Regions from separate parts of the Colwellia sp. BRX8-7 genome, predicted to be linked through region 2. Evidence: predicted binding sites of a transcription regulator. Region 2 holds the regulator's gene; the other holds the start of a gene.
What was found. Region 2 encodes NrdR, which represses ribonucleotide reductase genes. Its sites were predicted from a motif close to AAACACNANATNTNGTGTTT; they were not measured.
Positions count from the first base shown of each region.

Region 1: a site for NrdR is predicted at 5,019-5,038, ahead of nrdA (class 1a ribonucleoside-diphosphate reductase subunit alpha). Genes of this name have one in related genera too.

Region 1 is NZ_JACGVP010000006.1:137,199-144,216, forward strand. Features, by position in the region: gene H4J57_RS07715 (HAD family hydrolase) at 1-258, shown strand, start outside; gene H4J57_RS07720 (NADP-dependent oxidoreductase) at 406-1,449, opposite strand; gene H4J57_RS07725 (iron-containing alcohol dehydrogenase) at 1,589-2,746, opposite strand; gene H4J57_RS07730 (type 1 glutamine amidotransferase domain-containing protein) at 2,823-3,509, opposite strand; gene H4J57_RS07735 (LysR family transcriptional regulator) at 3,689-4,600, shown strand; gene nrdA (class 1a ribonucleoside-diphosphate reductase subunit alpha) at 5,178-7,018, shown strand, end outside.
Region 2 is NZ_JACGVP010000023.1:22,357-29,374, reverse strand. Features, by position in the region: gene H4J57_RS17700 (ABC transporter permease) at 1-236, shown strand, start outside; gene H4J57_RS17695 (RNA polymerase sigma factor) at 269-871, shown strand; gene H4J57_RS17690 (hypothetical protein) at 868-1,557, shown strand; gene glyA (serine hydroxymethyltransferase) at 1,864-3,120, shown strand; gene nrdR (transcriptional regulator NrdR) at 3,350-3,805, shown strand; gene ribD (bifunctional diaminohydroxyphosphoribosylaminopyrimidine deaminase/5-amino-6-(5-phosphoribosylamino)uracil reductase RibD) at 3,806-4,942, shown strand; gene H4J57_RS17670 (riboflavin synthase) at 4,998-5,663, shown strand; gene ribBA (bifunctional 3,4-dihydroxy-2-butanone-4-phosphate synthase/GTP cyclohydrolase II) at 5,746-6,855, shown strand; gene H4J57_RS17660 (TonB-dependent siderophore receptor) at 6,968-7,018, opposite strand, start outside.

The sequences.
Region 1 (7,018 bases), on a different contig from region 2:
TCACTGGTTGGTGGTGATACTTTCACCAACCGAAAACCACACCCAGAGCCTATCCTCAAAGCTTGTGAACAAATATCAGTGCCAAGTGAGCTATGTTTGTATGTCGGAGACGCTTTGCGTGATATTGAAGCCGGCAATAGTGCTCAAGCAACTACCGTTATTGCAAAATGGGGCTATATTATCGCTGGTGAAGATTGTAAAAACTGGCAAGCGGACTATCACGCTGAAAGCCCTTTAGACATCTTATCATTACTGTAATAATGTTAAGCCAAGCGCGGATAAAGTAACGGTTTAAATCCAGTGACACAGGTTCTTAACTTACTATAACCAACACATAAAAAAGCCACTCAACAGTGGCTTTTTTCTTAATAAAACACCCATAATAAAGTAGAGCTTGGTTAACTGTTAGTCAATATTGTCAGGGCCTACTCGCACAATTAACTTACCAAAATTCTCACCTTCTAATAAACCAATAAAAGCGTTTACTGTATTTTCTAGTCCGGTAATTAAATGCTCTTTATAGTTAATTTCACCTGCCATTAACCATTTTACCATTTGCTCGCTAAACTCATTATAACGATGACCATAATCATCAAAGACAATAAAGCCTTGCATTTTTATACGCTTAACAAGTAATGTTCCCATCAATGAAGAAAGTCTGTCAGGTCCACTAGGTAATTCTGTCGCATTGTACTGAGAAATTAAGCCACACAAAGGAATACGGGCACAGCTATTTAATAGTGGCATAACAGCGTCAAAGACTTTACCGCCAACGTTTTCAAAATAGACATCAATCCCTGATGAACAAACGGCCGCTAGTTGCTCAGCTAAGTCATCACTTTTATGATCAAGACAATGATCAAACCCTAAACTGTCAACTGCATAGGTACATTTAGTCTCACCGCCAGCAATACCGATCACTTTACAGCCTTTTAATTTAGCTATTTGACCCACTAAACTTCCAACCGCTCCTGTTGCAGCAGCAACGACTACCGTTTCACCTGCTTTTGGTTGACCGATATCCAATAAACCCATGTAAGCCGTTAGCCCAGGCATACCCAAAACACCTAAGGCATGAGATGGGTTAACCATATCATTATCAAGCTTGAGCAATTCACTACCATGAATAACGCTATAATCCTGCCAGCCACCAAAAGCGACAACCCAATCACCTTTTGTGTAATCATTGTGATTTGATTCTTCTACTCGACAAACACTTCCACCCACCATCACTGCATTTAAAGCGACGGGATCGGCATAAGACTTAGCATCATTCATTCGCCCTCGCATATAAGGGTCGAGTGAAAGAAAAACCGTACGAAGTAATACTTCGTTAGCTTGAGGGATGGGTTTATTACTAGTAACGAGATTAAAATTTTCTGCTTTTGGCGCGCCAACGGGTCTTGATGCTAGCACCATTTGGCGATTGATATCTGTTGTTTGAGTCATAAGAGTTACTCCTGTAAAGAGCCAGTAAAAGCGCTAAGTGTGTTGGGATTAAAAAAAGCCAATATAAGAGAAATATATCGACCTTTTATGAATAGGGGCAGCGTGTCAATTAAACAGGCTACTCATTTTTATTTTATCTTTACAAGGCTTGCGTTAAAATCTCTCGGCTTATTGCTAGAGTAATATCACTATTTTCACCTAGTGCTGTCATGCCATGTTGCTCTAATCGTTCGACAAGGGAATCAATATCAGCGCTACCAAGATCAACGTGAGATAAGCGCGTTGGTACCTGCATCTTTTCAAAAAACTCTTCTGTTAAACGGATAGCTTGATCAATACGTGCATTATCATCACCTTCAGTTATCTGCCAAACACGTGTTGCATATTGAAGTAATTTTTCACGCTTTTGCTCACGACGTACTTTCATCACGGCAGGTAACACAATAGATAAGGTTCGAGCGTGGTCAATACCAAAGGCACCTGTTAATTCATGGCCTATCATATGTGTTGACCAATCTTGTGGTACTCCAGCACCAATAAGACCGTTTAGTGCCATAGTGGCCGACCACATAATATTTGCTCTAACGTCTAAATCATCTTTAGTTGCCGGGGCTAAGGCTTTAGGTCCTTCTTCAATTAAGGTTTGTAATAAACCTTCACTGAACCTGTCTTGTACTTTGCCATTAACGCTGTAAGTTAAGTACTGTTCAATGGTATGAATAAAAGCATCAACAACACCATTACCAATTTGACGATCTGATAATGAGAAGGTCACACTTGGGTCTAACACCGCAAATAATGGACGCACTAAAGGACTAGAAAAAGGGAGCTTATTACCGTCTCGTGTTACCACGGAATTACCATTACTTTCTGAGCCAGTGGCAGGTAAAGTTAACACCGCGCCAATGGGTAAAGCTTTAGTGAACGCTTGCTGTTTGGCAAGAATCTCCCAAGGGTCATCACCTTCAAATAATGCCGCTGCGGCAATAAATTTAGCGCCATCAACAACAGAGCCACCGCCAACAGCAAGTAAATAATCAATATTTTCAGCTTTGATGATCGTTTGCGCTTTCATTAAAGTGTCGTAAGTTGGGTTAGGTTCAATGCCTGAAAATTCAAAGTAAGTGTGCTCTTTAAGCGCATCAATAACTTGCTTATAAACACCATTACCTTTGATTGAACCTCCACCGTAAACAATGAGTACTCTTGCATCTAATGGTATTTCTTTTGAAATGGTTTGAATTTCTCCCGGGCCAAAATTAATTTTAGTTGGGTTTTGAAAATTAAAATTTAACATTTATATGTCCTTAAAGATAAAGCGTTAAATCGATTAGCTAAACAGGTTAGCTAATCGAGTTGTCTGTTCTAAGTACCTATGCTGAAAGGTGAGTTAATAATTTTTCAGCGGCTAATGCCGAGCTAGCTGGGTTTTGACCGGTAATAATGAGGCCATCTTGAATTGCAAAGGCATGCCAATCTTGAGCCTTTTGGTATTCGCCGCCACGTTTAATCAATTCATCTTCTACTAAAAATGGCACAACTTCAGTTAGTTGAACCGCTTCTTCTTCACTGTTAGTAAAACCGGTTACGGCTTTGCCTTTAACAGCAAAATCACCAGAAGGTTGTTTTACATTTAACAAGGCAGCACTTGCATGACAAACTGTTGCAACAGCTTTTCCGGCGTTAAGAAAGTTTTCAATCAAAGTAATTGAGTCAGTATTGTCGGTAAGATCCCATAATGGACCATGACCACCAGGATAGAATACTGCATCAAAGTCAGCTTCATTAACAGAAGCCAATATTAGCGTATTAGCGATTTTAGCTTGTGCTTCGCTGTCTGCATCGTAACGGTCTGTCGCAGCTGTTTGAAAGTCTTCAAGTGTGCTAGTTGGGTCTATTGGTGCTTGTCCACCCTTAGGTGTTGCTAAAGTAACTTCGACACCCGCATCGATAAAGGCATAATAAGGGGCGGCAAATTCTTCAACCCAAAAACCGGTTTTTTGGCCTGTGTTACCAAGCTCATCATGTGAAGTAAGTACCATTAATATTTGTTTAGTCATTATCATTCATCCGTTTGGTTATATAAGTGAGTTTAGGTGTTCGTTTCTTCTATGTAGCTAGTATATGCCTAAGAACAAACATGAACAATGCAGATAAAACTGACATCATTGTATCAATAATTGATACAATGATTAGCAAAGTCAAATATTAGCTAGTTATTACCTCAATAGGTGCTGTTATGGATATCTCATTTGAACAACTCAAAAGTATGGTTGTATTCGCTCAAGTCATTGAACAAGGTAGCTTAAGTGCAGCCGCTAAACATTTAGGACTATCAAGAGCAGTAGTAAGTTATCATTTGAAGAAGCTTGAAGCGCAGCTCGAGGTAAAGTTACTTAATCGTTCAACACGTGCGATTAACCTTACCGAAGCGGGTCAAGCCTATTATGAACGCTGTCGAGTTATTGCTGAGCAAGCCAGTGCCGCCAATCAGCAAATTGAAAATTTCAAAAATGAACCTATCGGCTTACTTAAAATAACGTGCCCGGTAAATGTTGGTTTGCAGACCGTTGTGCCGGCGCTGAACGAATTTAAAAAAATTTATCCCAAAATAGCACTCGATGTGATGTTAACTGATGAGGTCGTTAATATTATGAAAGAAGGTATCGATTTAGCGATTCGCGGTGCCCCCTTACCTGACTCTGGTTTACAAGCAACTAAACTGGCGACGCTACAAACATGCCTTTGTGGCGCACCTGAATATTTTCTGCAATTTGGCCGCCCCACTAAACCGGCTGATTTAAGCGACCACCAATGGGTTATTTATAAATTAACCTCTGGAGTGTTAACCTTGACTAAGGGCAGTCGTTCGTTCAGTGTCACCACAAAAGGCAGTATTAGTACCAATAATGCCGCCGCACGTACTGCCTTTGTTGAAGCAGGGCATGGTCTGGGCCGTATTCCTATTTACGATGCTTGGCCAAAAATAAAAGCAGGCACTTTAGAAACAGTGCTAGATGATTATGCTTTTAGCGACATTAATGTCTTTGGTGTCTTCCCGCCTGGTACAGCCAATTCCAAAAAGCTGCGCTTATTACTTAACTTCTTAAAAGAGTATTTCACCAGCCAAAGTATAATAAAAAAGCAATAACCCCACTTATTAATGTATATATTTTTGTGTGGACCAACCGCTCTTATGATCTACTAATAACTAGCGGATAAACTTTATACAAGTTGTCATCGTAACGCTTAACCTAAACAGTCTATATCAGCATTATTGTTCATTTAGTGCCCTTCCTGCTTAAAAAAAAGCAACGTGTTGTTTTTATTAGAAATTAAGTTTTAGCTGACAAAAACAACCAATAAACGGGTAATTTTATTTAAAAATAAATTACCCACAAAAATTAATTAAAATAAACGTTGCGTTTTTGTAATATCAAAAATAAAAAGCACTACTAAGTTAGTCGTTACTAACTGAACTTTTACTCTAAAGAAAGTTATTAAAAACTATGCTTTTTATCACTTGCAAAAACAGCCAAACCTCATTATCTTGTGATCAGTTTTTAGAAAACCCCTATATATAGTGTATTTGTTGTTCAGATGTTTTTTTGTGCTAATTTACATTTTAGGGAAATATAATACTGATAAGTGTTCACTTAACGTTTTCTTTAGTTGACAACGTTAGGTAAATAAAGCGACCAGCATAATTAATAAATGACAGGCTCTTCATGACTAATAATCTTTTTGTAAGTAAGCGTAACGGCAAAAAAGAACTCATCGATTTAGAAAAAATTCATCAAGTTATCACTTGGGCTGCTGAAGGCCTTGATAACGTTTCGGTGTCACAAGTTGAGTTGAAATCTCATATTCAATTCTACGACGGTATCAAGACTGCTGACATTCATGAAACTATCATTAAAGCCGCCGCTGATCTTATTTCAGAAGAGACACCTGATTATCAGTATTTATCAGCACGTTTGGCTATTTTTCATCTACGTAAAAAAGCCTACGGCCAATTTGAGCCGCCTAAATTATTTACCCATGTTGTTAGTATGGTAGAAAATGGTAAATATGATGAACATCTTCTAGCTGATTACAGCGAAGCAGAGTTTGAACAAATGGAAAAATTTCTTGTTCATCCTCGCGATTTAGACTTTAGTTACGCCGCAGTCAAACAATTAGAAGGTAAATACCTTGTCCAAAACCGGGTAACGGGTGAAATTTACGAAAGTGCTCAGTTTTTATATATCTTAGTGGCCGCTTGTTTATTTGCTAAATATCCTGTTGAAACACGTTTAAAATATGTTGAAGGTTTTTATCACGCGATTTCAACCTTCAAAATATCGTTACCTACACCTATTATGGCAGGGGTACGTACGCCTACTCGTCAATTTTCATCTTGTGTATTAATTGAATGTGGTGACAGTTTAGACTCAATAAACGCGGCTTCTAGCTCTATTGTTAAATATGTTTCACAACGAGCAGGCATTGGCATCAATGCTGGCCGTATTCGCGCTTTAGGTAGTTCGATACGTAATGGTGAAGCCTTTCATACCGGTTGTATTCCGTTTTTCAAGCATTTTCAAACGGCTGTTAAAAGTTGTTCACAAGGGGGAGTTAGAGGCGGGGCAGCTACGTTATTCTACCCACTTTGGCATTTAGAAGTTGAAAGCTTACTGGTCCTTAAAAATAACCGAGGTGTTGAAGAAAATCGTGTCCGTCATTTAGATTATGGCGTGCAATTCAATAAGCTTATGTACACACGCTTAATTAAAGGAGAGTCTATTACTCTCTTTAGCCCGAGCGATGTTCCTGGCCTTTATGATGCTTTTTTTGAAGACCAAGAGAAATTTGAAGCCTTGTATGTAAAATATGAAGCTGATGATTCAATTCGTAAAAAATGCATTAAAGCTATTGAGTTATTCACCTTATTTGCTCAAGAGCGTGCCAGCACAGGTCGAATTTATTTACAGAATGTTGATCACTGTAATACGCACAGCCCATTCGATCCGAAACAAGCACCAATTCGCCAAAGTAATTTGTGTTTAGAGATTGCGCTACCGACACAACCAATGAATGATATTAATGATCCAAATGGCGAAATTGCCCTTTGTACTTTGTCAGCCTTTAACTTAGGCGCAATAGAAAGCTTAGATGAATTAGAAGGTTTATCAGACCTTGCAGTTCGAGCGCTTGATAGTTTACTTGATTATCAAAACTACCCGATGCCAGCTGCTTACAATGCCACTATAGGCAGAAGAACATTAGGTATAGGCGTAATAAACTATGCTTATTACTTAGCTAAAAACGGCGTGTATTATTCAAATGGCAGTGCTAACAATTTAACTCACCGTACCTTTGAAGCCATTCAATTTAATTTATTAAAAGCATCAAATGAATTAGCAAAAGAAAAAGGCGCTTGTCCTAAATTTAATGAGACACGTTTATCGCAAGGTATTTTACCGATTGACACTTATAAAAAGACCATTGACGGCATTACCGGTGAACCCCTTCATCTTGACTGGGAAACTTTGCGAGAGAGTATCAAGACACATGGCGTAAGAAATTC
Region 2 (7,018 bases):
TGCTTCCTGCTATGGTACCGTTTGCCATTATGATGATTGATGATAAGCCTGAATGGGTGAATTGGTTACCTATTTCAGGACAATCAATGTTGATGGAAGATGTTTTTAAGGGCTTACCTGTCGATTGGACTGTGCTTGCAAGTACCACCGCAATTACGGTGGGGATGACCGTGGCATTAGTGCTGGCACTCGCACAAAAATTAAAATCAGAAAAAGTGGTGATGTCATTAAGTTAATCTTTATGACAATACGCTGAGTTGGTATTAAGATGGATAACTCGATAGAATTAACATTACAGCAACAAGACCGCTTTCAAACGGCGTATCAACATATATTGAGTTATTCTTTGAAACGTACTGCAAATTATCAGCAAACATTCACCCAATGGATGACAGAGTATGAAAAATTACTCCGTCATATCATTACCGGATTTGAAGCAAAACCGTCAATTCAAGATGAGCTTTTTCAAGAAATAGCCCTCAATCTTTGGCGGGCACTACCTAGCTTTAGAAATGACTGTACGGTAAAAACTTTTGTCGCTCGTATTGCTCATAATGTTTTAGCTACGCATGTTGCCAAAGCAGTAAAAAGTGTCAAGGTAGAGCAAAGTATTGATGATATTTGCCAAGAGACAGAGCAAGATAAAATTCAACCTACACCCCATCAGAGCTTAGAAAAACAACGTAGACAACAACGTTTAGCTCAATCTATTAGGCAACTTAAACTTGAACAACAGCAAGTGATCACCTTAGCGCTCGAAGGTATGAGTTATCAAGAAATTGCCGATATTTTAGTGATATCCGTTAATCTTGTTGGTGTGCGTTTACAACGCGCAAAAATCGCTTTGAGTAAGTTAATGGAGGCGGTATGAACGAAGAAGATTCCCTGTTACATAAAAAAAGTAAAGTGATTTTATCTACTCAAAGTCAAGCTGAGGCGATACTTGATGTTGCAACTTTACCCAAGAATAAAGCGACTAAACCACTCGATAGTTCGGTAATTGATGAACAATGGGCGCAGATGAGCCAAGACTGGCAAAGCCAACCTATTATTAAAACCGATATTAACCGTTTACTTAAACAAACAAAGCAAAGAACTGTGTGGGCTAAATCTTTATTAGTCATAGATATTATGGCTACGTTGGCTATGTTGTTTGTAGCTAGCTATATGTGGCTCAGTGGATCGAAAGATCAAGCAACCATTATTTACTTAGGTGGTGGCGGCATTCTTTCCATTATTTTTGTAATATTTGCCATTAAAGCTCGTTTATCGGCATGGAAAATAAATTGTGGCAGTCCTGATAAAGCAATTGAACATGCCATTCTCGGTTGTCAGTCGTCTATTAGCTACATCAAGTTAATAAAGTTCTCTTGTCTCATTATTGGGCCCTTTGCCAATTGGTATGTTTTTGCTGTCACCGAGCAATTAGAAAAATCGCCCATTGTTGGTCTGGCTATTTTGAATATATTTCTGGTGAGTATTTGGCTTGTCAGTCAGTCTTTTTATATAAAAAGGCAAAAAGAGCTAAAACAACTAAATGATATTTTAATAAAATAAATATTGGTTATATCTTAATAAAATAGATTATATTTTGTTTTTCTGCTTTATTTCTGTTTTAAATTTCTTGTTATTGCTTTTTTTCTTCGTTATATTCTATTTGCTGTTAACGTTGATCAAAGCTGTAAAAGTTTTTATCGATAATAACAGCAACACTCTTGGCATATTAGATTACTAAATGAGCTAAAGCTTGTACCTTTATCCGTGTACAACTGAGCTGATTTCAGGCAATATACGCCGCATAAATTTTGCTATCCATTAGACAATTGTCTGTAACAGCTAAGGCTGAATAATTGAGGAAAAACCATGTTTACACGTGATATGAATATTGCTGATTTTGACCCGGAACTTTATCAAGCGATGAGCAATGAGAAAGTTCGCCAAGAAGAGCACATCGAACTTATTGCTTCAGAAAATTACTGTAGCCCGCGTGTTCTTGAAGCACAAGGTTCTCAATTAACTAATAAATATGCTGAAGGTTACCCAGGCAAACGTTACTACGGTGGTTGTGAATTCGTAGATATCGCTGAGCAATTAGCCATAGACCGTGCAAAAGAATTATTTGGCGCAACTTACGCGAACGTGCAACCTCATGCTGGTTCTCAAGCTAATGCTGCAGTTTTTCAAGCGCTTGTTACTCCAGGTGGTAAAGTGTTAGGAATGAGTTTAGCGCACGGTGGTCATTTAACGCATGGTTCTCATGTTAGTTTTTCTGGCAAGTCTTACGAAGCATTTCAATACGGTCTTCACCCAGAAACAGGTGACATAGATTACGAAGAAATGGAACGTTTAGCACAAGAACATAAACCAGAAATGATCATTGGTGGTTTTTCTGCTTTCTCTGGTGTTGTTGATTGGGCACGTATGCGTAAAATCGCAGACGGTGTTGGCGCATACTTTTTCGTTGATATGGCTCATGTTGCTGGTTTAATTGCCGCCGGTTTATATCCAAACCCAGTGCCACATGCGCATGTTGTTACTACAACTACTCATAAAACATTAGCCGGTCCTCGTGGCGGTTTAATTATTTCGGGTTGTGATGATGAAGCTATCTATAAAAAATTAAACTCTGCTGTTTTCCCAGGTGGCCAAGGTGGCCCATTAATGCACATTATTGCTGCTAAAGCGGTTGCATTTAAAGAAGCATTAGAACCTGAGTTTAAAGTTTATCAACAGAATGTTTTAGACAATGCTAAAGCTATGGTTGCTGTTCTTCAGGAACGCGGTTACAAAGTTGTTTCTAACGGCACTGAAAACCACTTGTTGTTACTTGACTTAATTGATAAAGATATTACAGGTAAAGATGCTGATGCTGCATTAGGCCGTGCCCATATTACGGTAAATAAAAACTCAGTACCTAACGACCCACGTTCTCCGTTTGTAACTTCTGGTTTACGTTTAGGTACTCCGGCTATTACGCGTCGTGGTTTTGGCGTTGTTGAAACTCAAGCATTAACGGGTTGGATTTGTGATATTTTAGACGATATCAACAATGAACAGACGGTTACTGATGTTAAAGCCAGTGTTAAAGAACTTTGTTCACGCTTCCCTGTATACGCGTAAATTAAGCTAACGACTTTAGTGTCTTAAGCGATATAGCTGTGGCACTTAAAGTCTAATGGGAAAAGCTATAAATAAGTTAATGTAACAATAGCTTAATTAGACTAAAATGGCCGCATTAGCGGCCATTATTGTTTCTGTCAATTAAACAGAGCTATGTGTCGAAAGTACCGAGTCCATTAAGATAAAAATATACTTATTGGGATTGGTATAACCTTTTTTGGAGCTTTCCATGTATTGTCCTTTTTGTAGAGCCTTAGATACCAAAGTCATTGACTCTCGTTTGGTCTCTGACGGTCATCAAGTTCGCCGTCGCCGCGAATGTCTAGCCTGTCATGAGCGCTACACTACCTTTGAAACTGCTGAGTTAGTTATGCCACGTATTATTAAAAATGATGGTTCACGTGAGCCTTTCAATGAAGATAAAATGCGTAATGGTTTAGTGCGAGCACTCGAAAAACGTCCGGTGAGTGTCGAGCAAGTCGAACTATCAATTAATAAAGTCAAATCAAAACTACGTGCCACGGGTGAGCGAGAAGTATCGAGTGAGTTGCTTGGTAATATCATCATGGAACAATTAAAAGAATTAGATAAAGTCGCTTATGTGCGTTTTGCCTCGGTTTATCGCTCTTTTGAAGATATTCGCGAATTTAGTGAAGAAATTGCGCGCTTAGGTAATGAAAAATAGATGAAAGAATTTTCAGCCGAAGATTACCGTTTTATGCAACGGGCTATAATGCTTGCCAAACAAGGACATTTTACCACCTCGCCTAATCCGCGCGTTGGTTGTGTTTTGGTAAAAGATGGTGAAATTGTCGGAGAAGGTTTTCATCAAAAAGCGGGTGAAGGTCATGCTGAAGTTAACGCGTTAGCAATGGCGGGTAAAAATGCGCAAGGTGCAACCGCTTATGTCACACTTGAGCCGTGTAGTCATTATGGGTTAACGCCGCCCTGTGCTAAAGGACTTATTCTTGCCGGTATTAAACATGTCATAGCGGCGATGGTTGATCCAAATCCTATAGTTGCTGGTAATGGTTTAAAAATGTTAGCCCAAGCGGAAATATCTTCGCAACACGGTTTGTTAAGACAAGCGGCTGAAGATTTAAATGTTGGTTTTATCAAACAAATGACCACAGGTTTGCCCTACGTCCGTTGTAAATTAGCGGCGAGTTTAGATGGAAAAACCGCGATGAAAAATGGTGAAAGTAAATGGATTACTTCCCCTCAAGCTCGACAAGATGTCCAGCGTTTACGTGCACAAAGTTGTGCGATTATCAGTGGTGCTGACAGTATATTAACCGATAATGCAAAAATGACGGTACGTTGGTCTGAGCTAGGAGAATTAAAAGCTAGTTATCAAAAGGAAGACGTTAGGCAGCCGATAAGAGTGATTATAGATACAAAAAATCGCTTAACGCCTAACTTAGCTTTATTTAATGAGCACAGCCCAATAATTTTAATTCGTCGTACCATTGAAAACATTCATCAATGGCCTCATTTTGTAAAGCAGGTGGTTTTACCTGTAGTCAATACATTAGCTAATGAACAACAGATTGACTTACATGCATTACTTCAATATTTAGCTAAGCTAAATTTAAATGATGTACTCATTGAGTCAGGTGCTCGATTAGCGGGTGCTTTTATTGAACAAAATTTAGTCGATGAATTGATTTTATATCAAGCCCCTAAATTGATGGGTGCAGACAGTAAAAGCTTAGTGAATATGACAAGCATTGAAAGCTTGAGCCAAGCAAAAGAACTAAATATAATTGATTTACGTATGATCGGCAAAGATATCCGTATTATTGCTAAACTTTTACCGTAAAATTTTAGTATGGTGTTGAGTTTTACTTGACCTAAAAATGACTTAAAGAGTGATTATGTTCACAGGAATAATTGAAGCAGTTGGTAGCATTCAAGCGATAAACATTACTGGACAGGGTGCAAGAATTGTTATTTCCACCGGTTTATTAGATATGAGTGATGTTAAATTAGGTGATTCAATAGCGACCAATGGCATTTGTTTAACCGTTGTCGCTTTTGACTCATCAACTTATAGTGCCGATGTTTCTAATGAAACCTTACAGCGTACTGGCTTTGTTGATTATCAAACAGGGCAGGCTGTTAATTTAGAAAAAGCCATGTTACCCACCACTCGTTTTGGCGGACATATGGTGTCTGGCCATGTCGACGCTGTGGTTGCAATAACCTCGATTGAACATAATGGTAATAGCCTAGAATACTGGCTTGAAATGCCAAGTGATTTAGCGCCATACATTGCCGAAAAAGGCTCTATCACGATTGATGGCACGAGCTTAACGGTTAACAGTGTCACCGATGATAAATTTCGTCTAACGATCGTTCCTCATACTAACGCGCAAACCATTATTGCTCAATATAAAGCGGGCACTAAAGTCAATTTAGAAGTTGACTTAATCGCCCGTTATATCGAAAGGCTATTAACAAAAAAAGCCGCTAGCACGGCCGAGCACCATAGTTCTGGTGTGACTCATGAACTATTAGCACGTAACGGTTTTATGAAGTAAACAAACAAGGTGGCGTTTGTATATCAAGCGCACTATTGTATTCCTCAAAATTATGAAAAAAAATTAAATAAAAGAGATGATCATGAATTTAAATACCCCACAAGAAATTATTGACGATATTGCTCAAGGTAAAATGGTCATTTTGATGGACGATGAAGACAGAGAAAATGAAGGTGACTTCATTATGGCTGCTGAAAAAGTAACCCCCGAAGCCATTAATTTTATGGCGACTCACGGTCGTGGTTTAATTTGTATGCCGATGACGGTTGAAAAATGCCAGCAGCTCAAGTTACCTTTGATGGTTGAAAAAAATGACGCTCAATTTAGCACTAATTTTACTGTGTCAATTGAGGCCGCTCAAGGAGTAACTACCGGGATTTCTGCTGGCGATCGTGCAACGACTGTATTAGCTGCTGTTGCCAAAGATGCTAATCATTTAAGTATTGTTCAGCCGGGGCATATTTTTCCATTAATAGCCAAAGATGGAGGTGTATTAAATCGCGCAGGCCATACGGAAGCTGGAACCGATTTAGCGCGTTTAGCGGGTTTAGAGCCTGCCGCCGTTATTGTTGAAATACTCAATGAAGACGGAACTATGGCGCGCCGACCAGACTTAGAAATTATTGCTGAAAAGCATGATTTAAAGATGGGCACCATTGCCGACTTAATTGAATACAGAAATGCTAATGAGACCACTATTGAACGTGTCTCTCAATGTAAGTTACCAACAGCCTTTGGAGAGTTCGATTTAACAGTATTTAAAGACACCATTGATGGACAGGCGCACTTTGCCCTAACTAAAGGTGAGATTAAAGCTGACGAACCAACACTAGTTCGTGTTCATCTAGAAAATACCTTTAGAGATTTATTATTTAGCCAACGTGAGAGTGTTGCTCAATGGCCAATGGCTAATGCTTTAGAAAAAATTGCCAAAGAAGGCGGTGTTTTAGTACTTTTAGGTAAGCATGAATCTACTGCGGAGTTAATTTCTCAAGTTGAAAAGTATGCAAAAATTGATGCGGGTGAAGTTGTTAATGAAATAAAGCGTCATGTTGGCTCTCGTAACGTTGGCGTAGGCTCACAAATCCTTTCTAACTTAGGTGTTAGTAAGATGCGCTTGTTAAGTTCACAAACTAAGTATCATTCGTTGTCAGGATTTGGTCTTGAAGTTGTTGAATATATAGCGGAATAATTAACGTTAGTCCGAGTTTGTTCATCTATAGAAATATTTTTATAGATGAACATTTAAGCTTGTGATTACGTTAAAATTGATAGCGATAACTCACTGATATTTCTCTGCCTTTTCATGGTACTTCACCGTTAAATACTCTTGGGTCGAAGACAACATAATCTTT